One region of the Kribbella sp. NPDC048915 genome, then DNA from elsewhere that is predicted to be linked to it. Evidence: riboswitches for the same ligand, from Rfam matches in the RefSeq annotation. Region 1 holds a riboswitch; the other holds the start of a gene.
What was found. Region 1 has a riboswitch for cobalamin ahead of cobN (cobaltochelatase subunit CobN). Riboswitches for the same ligand answer to the same signal wherever they lie in the genome.

Region 1 (4,415 bases):
GCGCCGCACCGGCCGGCACACCGCCCAGCACATGCAGCCCGTCGCGAATCTGCACGTCCTTGATCTCGCACAGATACCCGTCCAGGTGCAGGACGAACTCGTCGAACTCCTCGTCGTCCGGCTTCTCGGACGTGTGCAGGTCGTGGTGCAACTGCGCCGCCTGGATCAGCGTCCAGATCTGGGTGCGCAGCGTCGGCACCTTCTCGGGGTCGAGCGCCTGCACCGTCGCGTACTCGTCGAGGAGGTACTCCAGCTTGGCCATGTCGCCGTACGTCTCGGCCCGCGCCATCGGCGGCACCAGGTGGTCGACGATCGTCGCGTGCGCCCGGCGCTTCGCCTGCGTACCCTCACCGGGGTCGTTGACGATGAACGGGTAAATCATCGGCAGGTTCCCGAGGACGGCGTCGGGCGCACAGTCCGCCGCGAGTCCGATCCCCTTGCCCGGCAGCCATTCCAGCGTCCCGTGCTTGCCCAGGTGTACGACGGCCTGCGCGCCGAACCCACCTGCGTCGGGCGCGGCCTCCAGCCAGCGGTACGCCGCGAGGTAGTGGTGCGACGGCGCCATGTCCGGGTCGTGGTAGATCGCCACCGGGTTCTCGCCGAATCCGCGCGGCGGCTGGATCATCAGCACCACGTTCCCGAACCGCAAGGCGGCCAGCGCGATCGCGGGCTCGTCGGCGGACGTGTCGACGTACAGCTCGCCCGGCGCCTCGCCCCACGCCTCGGTCATTGCCATCCGCAACGACTCCGGGAGCTGCTGGAACCAGGTGGTGTACATGGACAGCGGGACCTTGGCGACCGCGTTCGCCAGCTGCTCGTCGCTCAGCCAGTCGGTGTCGTGACCGCCGGCCGCGATCAGCCGGTGGATCAGCCCGTCGCCGTCCAGCGCGTCGACGTCCAGGTCGCCGAGGTCGTACCCGGCGTCCTTCAGCCGCCGCAGCAGCACGACCGCGGACGCCGGTGTGTCGAGTCCGACGGCGTTCCCGATCCGCGCGTGCTTGGTCGGGTACGACGACAGCACCAGCGCGATCCGCTTCTCGGCCGGCGCGGTGTGCCGCAGCCGCGCGTGAGCGACCGCGATGCCGGCCAGCCGGGCGCACCGCTCCGGGTCCGGCATGTACCGCGCCAGCCCGTCGGCGTCGTACGACTTGAACGAGAACGGCACCGTGATCAGCCGCCCGTCGAACTCCGGGATCGCCACCTGCGTCGCCGCGTCCAGCGGGCTGATGGCCGCGTCGCTGGCGACCCACTGCTCGCGGGTCGACGTCAGCGCGAGGCCCTGGATCAACGGGATGTCGAGAGCGGCCAGCGCGCCCGCGTCCCAGGCGTCGTCCGCGCCACCTGCACTCGCATTCGCCGCCACCGAGCCGCCCGCAGCCAGTAGCGTCGTGACCAGTACGTCGCATTTGCGCAGCAGTTCGAACAGCCCGGCGTTCTCCTCGCTGCCCGGGTCGAGTCCACGCAGCGTCCCGCAGTACACCGGCAAGGCCTGCGCACCGGCCGCCTCGACCGCGGTCGCCAGTGCGTCGACGAAGGCGGTGTTCCCGGAGATCTCGTGCGCGCGGTAGTACACGATGCCCACGACCGGACGTCCGTCCTCGACGTACGTCCCGCGGACGCCGTACGTCGGGAGCGCGCGGGGCGGATCGAATGCGTCACCGGTCAGCAGCAGCGTGTCGCGCAGGAAGCCGGCCAGGTTCCGCAGGTTGTCCGCGCCGCCATCACGCAGGTACGACAGCGCCTCGGTGACCGCGCCGGCTGGGACGGTCGACAGCGACATCAGCTCGGCGTCCGGGGCAGCCTCACCGCTGACGACGACCGTCGGCTTGCCCGACGCCAGGACCGCGTCCAGACCGTCCTCCCACGCGCGGCGGCCGCCGAGCAACCGGACGACGACCACCTCCGCGTCGTCGAGCAACGCGCCCAGCGCGGACAACTCGAGCCGGGCCGGATTCGCGACGTTCCACCCCGCATCAGCTGCGGCGGCCGCCAGCAGATCGGTGTCGGCAGTGGACAGCAACAACAGCTTCGCAGGCATGCGCAGGTGGTCCTTCCCGGGGTGTCCGCGCCCCGAATCCAGGGACGACGGCGGCAGTTCCTGACTTCCCTGGTCGGGTCACAGTGGCGGGACCGTCCCGGATTCACACCGGGTTCCTGCTGATGCCGTCGAGTTGACGCGCCGACTCTAGCGGTGCGCGGCGTAGTGGTTGGCCAGCAGGTCGGTACCCCAGTCGTTGCGGATGTCCCGCCACACCGAGTGGATGTGGTTGGCGTTGTCCTGCGTGTTGTCGTACTCGGCGAGGAACGTGGGCCCGGCGATCGAGTAGTAGTGCCGGTTGCCGACGCCCGGCTGGGTCTCGCCCGCCCACGCGAACGTCAAGCGCTCGATGCCTTGCTCGGTGATGTCGTTCCACGTCTGCAGACCGATCGGGCCGGCGGCGCGTCCGACGTACTGTCCGATCAGCAGGCTCAAAATCTGGCGCTGTGCCTCGGTCATGTCGCCGTAGGCGAGGCCGCGGTGGAGGAGCGACGGGTCGGCAACCGGGTCGTGGCGGGTCAGGATGTCGTCGGGCGCCTCCGGTGAGACCAGCGCCACCTCCAGCTGTCCCGGCTCAAGCGCGTGCAGCAACTCGAAGCCCAGGTCCTGCTCCGCGGCGAGGAAGCGTCGTCCGGTCTCCGGCCCGCTCAGCACCTGGGCCGGGTTCGACCCGATGAACTGCGGTGTGAACGCGACCGCGCCGGCCACCACCGTCACGTGCAGCGCGAGGTGATGCCCGTTCAACCGCCACGCCCACGGTTCCGGTCCGGCCGGATCGCCGAGCACCCGGAGGAAGTACCGGCCGCCGAGCACCGAGCCCTCCCAGTCACCGGACTCCGGCAGCGCCGGGATGCCGCGCAGGATCACCTCCGCGTCCAGCACCGCCCACGCGTCGGCCGCGCCGCGTTGGCTGCAGCCGAGCTCGACGATCCGCTGCGCGAGCTGCTGCTGCGCGGGCGTCAGCTCGGCCAGCGGCAGTCCGGGGCGGTCTCCCGGCAGGTACGTCCACGCCTGGTGGTCCGGCGTACCGAACGGAGCCTTGACCTTCTCGAGCTGCTCGGGCGACAAACTCGCCAGCAGGTCGAGGACGGCGTCCTGCGTCTGGGCTACAACCATGCTGAGCGCTCCCGCGGGGTCGGTTGGTAGGGCGTCCACTGCTCGAACGGCCGATCCAGCTTGTACCGGAAGTCCGGCTGCCGCAGCAGGACGCGTGTTTCGCCGTTCCCCGGGTTGCGCAGCGACTCGAAGAAGCGGACAGACCAATGGAACCACCGCATGCAGAACAACCGCATCGTCAGTCCATGGGAGACCAGCAGCACGTTGCGCGGCGCCTCCGGGTTCGAGAAGTCGCGGTGCATCGTCTCCAGGAACGTCGACACCCGGTCGTACACGTCCGACCCCGACTCGCCGTGCGTGAACCGGTAGAAGAAGTGCCCGTAGGAGTTCCGGAGTTGCTCCTGCCGCTCGATGTCCTCGGTGTCCTGCAGGTTGGCCCAGTCCTGTTCGCGCAGCCGCGGCTCCTCCCGCGCCGTCTCGATCAGGTCGTCCAGCCCGAGCGAGTCCAGCGTCTGCCGGGTCCGCAGGTACGGCGACACGTACACGCGGACCGGCTGGTTGTCGAACAGCTCGCGCAGCCCACGTCCCGCCTTGGCGGCCTGCTCGTGCCCGTGCGGGGTCAACGGGACGGCGTGGTCCGGGGTGCGCTCGTAGACGGTCTTGTCCAGGTTGGCCTCGGACTCACCGTGCCGGATCAGTGCGATCCGCAACGGCCGGTGGCTCAGGTCCATCGCTTCCCCTTCCCGAGTGCGACGACCGCTCCGAGGACCGCCGCCGCCAGGCCTACTCGGCGGGCGAGGCCGGCCGTACGCCGAACGTCGGCGACCGTCGGCGCCGGACCGTCGCCCAGTGTGCCGCGGTCCTCCTGGTAGCTGCCGTAGCTGTTCGTACCGCCGAGGGTCAGCTCGAGTGCACCGGCGAACGCGGCTTCGACCGGACCGGCGTTCGGGCTCGGGTGCTTCGCGGCATCGCGCCGCCAGACCCGGACGGTCTCCTGGAACCGGCCGCTCGTGACCGCGGCGAGGACCGCGCATGCCCGGGCCGGTAGCAGGTTGGCGACGTCGTCCAGCCGCGCCGACGCCCACCCGAAGCGGCGGTACTTCGGCGACTTGTAGCCGACCATCGCGTCGAGGGTGTTCGCCGCGCGGTAGCCGAGCAGACCGGGCACACCGAGGACGCCGCCCCACAGCAGCGGCGCGACGCAGGCGTCCGACGTGTTCTCGGCGACCGACTCGACCGTGGCGCGGGCCAGCTCGTCGGCCTCGAGGTCGCTGGCGTCGCGTGCGCACAGGTGGCTGAGCCGGGCGCGCGCACCGTCGAT
Region 2 (4,415 bases), on a different contig from region 1:
CTCCCGGACCCGCTGGGCGGGCGCGAGTTCGACCTGAGTGACGATGTACTGGCGGCACTCGAAGATGCAGCGGGTGATCTGGCGCGCCTCGACGCCACCGCCGCTGTCTTGACCAACAGCGAAGCGCTGGCACGGTTACTGCTGCGAGCGGAGGCCGTCGGGTCCTCGCACATCGAAGGTCTCGTCGTCGGCGCCCGCCGACTGCTGAAGGCCGACGTGCTGCGGGACCGTGTCCACGACGTGACGGCCGAGGAGGTGCTCGGCGCGGTCGACGCGATGACCTGGGTGACCGAGTCCGTGCAGGCCGGCGACAAACTCGAGGTCGACCATCTCCTCCAGGCGCATCGACTACTGATGGCACAGTCGCCGAACCCGGAGTACGGCGGCGAAATCCGCTACCTGCAGAACTGGATCGGCGGGCGCTCCCCCGCCGAGGCGTACTACGTCCCGCCGCCGGCGCAGCTACTCCCCGAACTGCTCGCCGACCTGATGACCTTCGTCCGCGAGTCACCGCTGCCGGTGCTTGCCAAAACCGCGATCGCCCACGCCCAGTTCGAGACGATTCACCCGTTCGCCGACGGCAACGGCCGGACCGGACGCGCACTGATCCACATGATCCTGCGCGCCGACGGCCTGGTCACGCGCACCGTCCCGCCCGTCTCGCTCGCCCTGGCCACCCATGCGGTGGAGTACGTCGACGCGCTGACCGCGTTCCGGTACGTCGGACGCGCGACGACCGCGAAGGCCCGCGCGGCGGCGAACCCGTGGTTGCGGATGTTCGCGATGTCCTGCTCGCACGCGACGGCAGAGGCGGCGCGCTTCGAGGAGACCGCGGCGGACCTCAAGGATGCATGGCGGGAGCGGGCCGCTCCCGTGCGCGCCGGCTCGGCGGTCGAGCTCTTGATCGAGGCGCTGCCGGCCGCGCCGGTCCTGACGCTCGCGGCCGCGGCGCAGCTGATCGGCCGGTCACAGCAGGCCGCGAACCAGGCCCTCGCCCGGCTGGTCGAGGTCGGGGTCCTGCGCGAAATCACCGATGGGCGCCGCAACCGCGTCTACGAAGCGCCGGAACTGATCGACGCCTTCACCCTGCTGGAACGCCGCTTCGCCAGCCCAGCCGCGGACACCAGGATCGCGCCACCTAGCAGACCCGTCCCGTCGAAGCCAGGACCGACACGCTGAGCTGTTTGACTTTCCGGTGGCGATCGAGCAAGAATTCGAACACATGTTCGATCGTACACGGGAGTTGTGATGCCGGAGGCATTCGACTGGGACATCCTGCACCGGCCGTCGGCGATGGCGATGGTGCGCGGCCAGCTCGGCTTCAGCTGGATGGTGCTGTCCGGCCGGCTTGCCCAGTTGACCGACGCGCAGTACTTCTGGCAACCGAGCGGCGAGGCGCTGACGGTGGTCCGGCGGCACTACGCCGGTCGCTTCCGGGCGCACGGCTCCGGCGAGTGGGTCGCGCAGTGGCCGAATGAGCCCGACCATCGCGGACCGCGCACGATCGCGTGGCTGATCGCCCACTTGACCGAGTTGTTCTTCGAGCGTTGGGAGTGGACGTTCGGGGAGAGTCGCCAGGGGCGGGACGACATCACGCTGCACGGTAACGCGCGGGATGCGGTGGCCTGGCTGACCTACTGGGTCGAGGCCTGGCAGCAAGCGATCGCCGACCTGGACGAGGAGGCGGCGATGACCGTCGGCCTGAGCCAGGCGAACGAGCTGGACGCCTCCGAGCCTTTCGGGCACGTCGTTCTGCGCCTCAACCGCGAGCTGATCCATCACGGCTCCGAGATCATGACCCTGCAGGACCTCTACGCGGCGGCAGCGTGAGAGGACCACAAGATGTGCGACACGCGGCGTGGCGCTACCACAAGATCTAGATCGCTCCACTTAGCATCACTACTGCTGGTGGTTCGAGGCGATCGGCATCACAAGATGTTGACCATCCCGACGCAAGAGGGGAATCCGGTGCGAGTCCGGAGCTGCCCCGCAACGGTGAGCTGGCGCGCTGTCGCGCGTCCGCGAGTCCGGATACCTGCCACCAGTGCGTGCACCGCCGGTGCACGCGGTCCGAGATCTCGCGGGTGGATCGCAGGACGTGACGGCAGTGTTCCCGGCCGGTGCTGCCTGTCCCGTCATGCGTCCGCCCGCGCGGTCCCGGCTCTCCGATCACTTCTGGAGCGCACACCTGTGACTCTTGCTTCCTCATCAACCGTGGCAGTTCCCGAGCTCCACCCAGAGCTCACCGTCATCCGCCGGGACGGCAGCCGTGCGCCGTTCGACGCCACCAAGATCTCCGTCGCCATGACGAAGGCGTTCCTCGCCGTCGAGGGGCCTGAGGCCGGCGCCACCCACCGGGTCCGCGACCTGGTGTCCGAGCTGACCGGCCAGGTCGTGACGGCGCTGACCCGTCGCGGCGGCGCCCGCCCGAGCGTCCACGTCGAAGATGTCCAGGACCAGGTCGAGCTGGTGCTGATGCGCGCCGGCGAGCACCAGGTCGCCCGCGCCTACGTCCTGTATCGCGAGGAGCGCACGAAGGCGCGTACTCCTGACGACGCGGGCGCGATCACGTCACCCGCTCCGGCGTACACGGTCCGTGCGGCCGACGGCAGCCGAGCCCTCCTCGACGTCGAACGGCTGCGGGTGATCGTCGCCGAGGCGGCCGACGGGCTCGAGGCAGTCGATCCCGGGCGGATCCTCGACGAGACCCTCGCCTCCTGCTACGACGGCATGGCCGAGCACGAGGTCGAACTGGCGCTGGTGATGGCCGCCCGGGCGTACGTCGAGACCGAGCCGCAGTACAGCTTCGCCGCCGCGCGCCTGCTGCTGGACCAGATCCGCCGCGAGGCGCTCGGCCGCGTGCACGGCGAGCCGCGGCAGGCCGGCCAGGCCGACATGGCCTCGGCGTACGCCGACTACTTCCCGCGCTACATCCAGGTCGGCATCGAGGCCGGGCAGCTCGATCCGGAGCTCGCGCGTTTCGATCTCGATCGGCTGGCCGCGGCGATCACTCCCGATGCCGATCTGAACTTCACGTTCCTCGGTCTGCAGACGCTCTACGACCGGTACCTGCTGCATCTCGACAAGGTGCGGTACGAGTTGCCGCAGGCGTTCTTCCTCCGCGTCGCGATGGGTATGGCGCTGCGTGAGGACGATCGCGAGGCGCGGGCGATCGAGTTCTACGAGCTGCTCAGCTCGTTCCGCTTCATGTCCTCGACGCCCACCCTGTTCAACTCCGGCACCACGCGGCCGCAGTTGTCGTCGTGCTTCCTCACCACCGTCGACGACGACCTGTCCGCGATCTTCGCGGGCATCCGCAACAACGCTCTGCTCGCCAAGTACTCCGGCGGCCTCGGCAACGACTGGACTCCGGTCCGCGGCATCGGCGCCCACATCCGCGGCACCAACGGTGAGTCCCAAGGCGTCGTCCCCTTCCTCAAGATCGCCAACGACACCGCCGTCGCCGTGAATCAAGGAGGAAAACGGAAGGGCGCGGTGTGTGCGTACTTGGAGACGTGGCACATCGACGTCGAGGAGTTTCTCGACCTGCGGAAGAACACCGGCGATGAGCGGCGGCGTACGCATGACATGAACACGGCCAACTGGGTGCCGGACCTGTTCCTGCAGCGGGTCGAGGCCGGTGCCGACTGGACGTTGTTCTCGCCGGACGAGGTCCCGGACCTGCACGAGTTGTACGGGCCCGCGTTCGCCGAGGCGTATGTGCGGTACGAGGAGGCGGCCGACCGCGGCCAGATCCGGGTGTTCAAGCGGGTCAAGGCCGTGGAGCTGTGGCGGCGGATGCTGACCGTCCTGTTCGAGACCGGGCATCCGTGGATCACGTTCAAGGACGCCTGCAACCTGCGGTCGCCGCAGCAGCACGACGGCGTGGTCCACTCGTCGAACCTGTGCACCGAGATCACGCTCAACACGTCGATCGACGAAACCGCGGTGTGCAACCTCGGCTCGGTCAACCTGGTCGCGCATCTGACCGCGGACGGCCTCGACGCCGATCTCCTCCGCGACACGGTGCAGACCGCCGTACGGATGCTCGACAACGTCATCGACGTGAACTTCTACACCACCCCGGAAGCGGAGCGGTCGAACCTGCGCCACCGTCCGGTCGCGCTCGGGCTGATGGGCTTCGCGGACGCGTTGTTCACGTTGCGGATCCCGTACGCGTCGGACGCTGCGGTCGAGTTCGCGGACCGGTCGATGGAGCTGATCAGCTACCTGGCGATCGAGGCCTCGAGCGACCTCGCCGCCGAGCGCGGCAGCTACTCGTCGTACGACGGATCGCTGTGGAGCCGAGGGATTCTCCCGATCGACTCACTCGACCTGCTGGCCTCCGCGCGCGACGGCGACGTGCTCCTCGACCGCAGTACGACGCTGGACTGGGACGCGCTCCGAGCGAAGGT

Region 2: linked by a shared signal. The riboswitch ahead of AB0B82_RS26560 (ribonucleoside-diphosphate reductase subunit alpha) and the one ahead of cobN (cobaltochelatase subunit CobN) in region 1 are both predicted to bind cobalamin.

The regions. Positions count from the first base shown of each region.
Region 1 is NZ_JBEZFT010000005.1:149,070-153,484, forward strand. It holds gene cobN (cobaltochelatase subunit CobN) at 1-2,038, opposite strand, end outside; cobalamin riboswitch at 2,072-2,197, opposite strand; gene AB0B82_RS04955 (DUF3500 domain-containing protein) at 2,186-3,154, opposite strand; gene AB0B82_RS04960 (phosphoglycerate mutase family protein) at 3,145-3,825, opposite strand; gene AB0B82_RS04965 (cobalamin biosynthesis protein) at 3,816-4,415, opposite strand, start outside.
Region 2 is NZ_JBEZFT010000065.1:28,859-33,273, forward strand. It holds gene AB0B82_RS26550 (Fic family protein) at 1-1,179, shown strand, start outside; gene AB0B82_RS26555 (DinB family protein) at 1,249-1,830, shown strand; cobalamin riboswitch at 1,893-2,058, shown strand; gene AB0B82_RS26560 (ribonucleoside-diphosphate reductase subunit alpha) at 2,215-4,415, shown strand, end outside.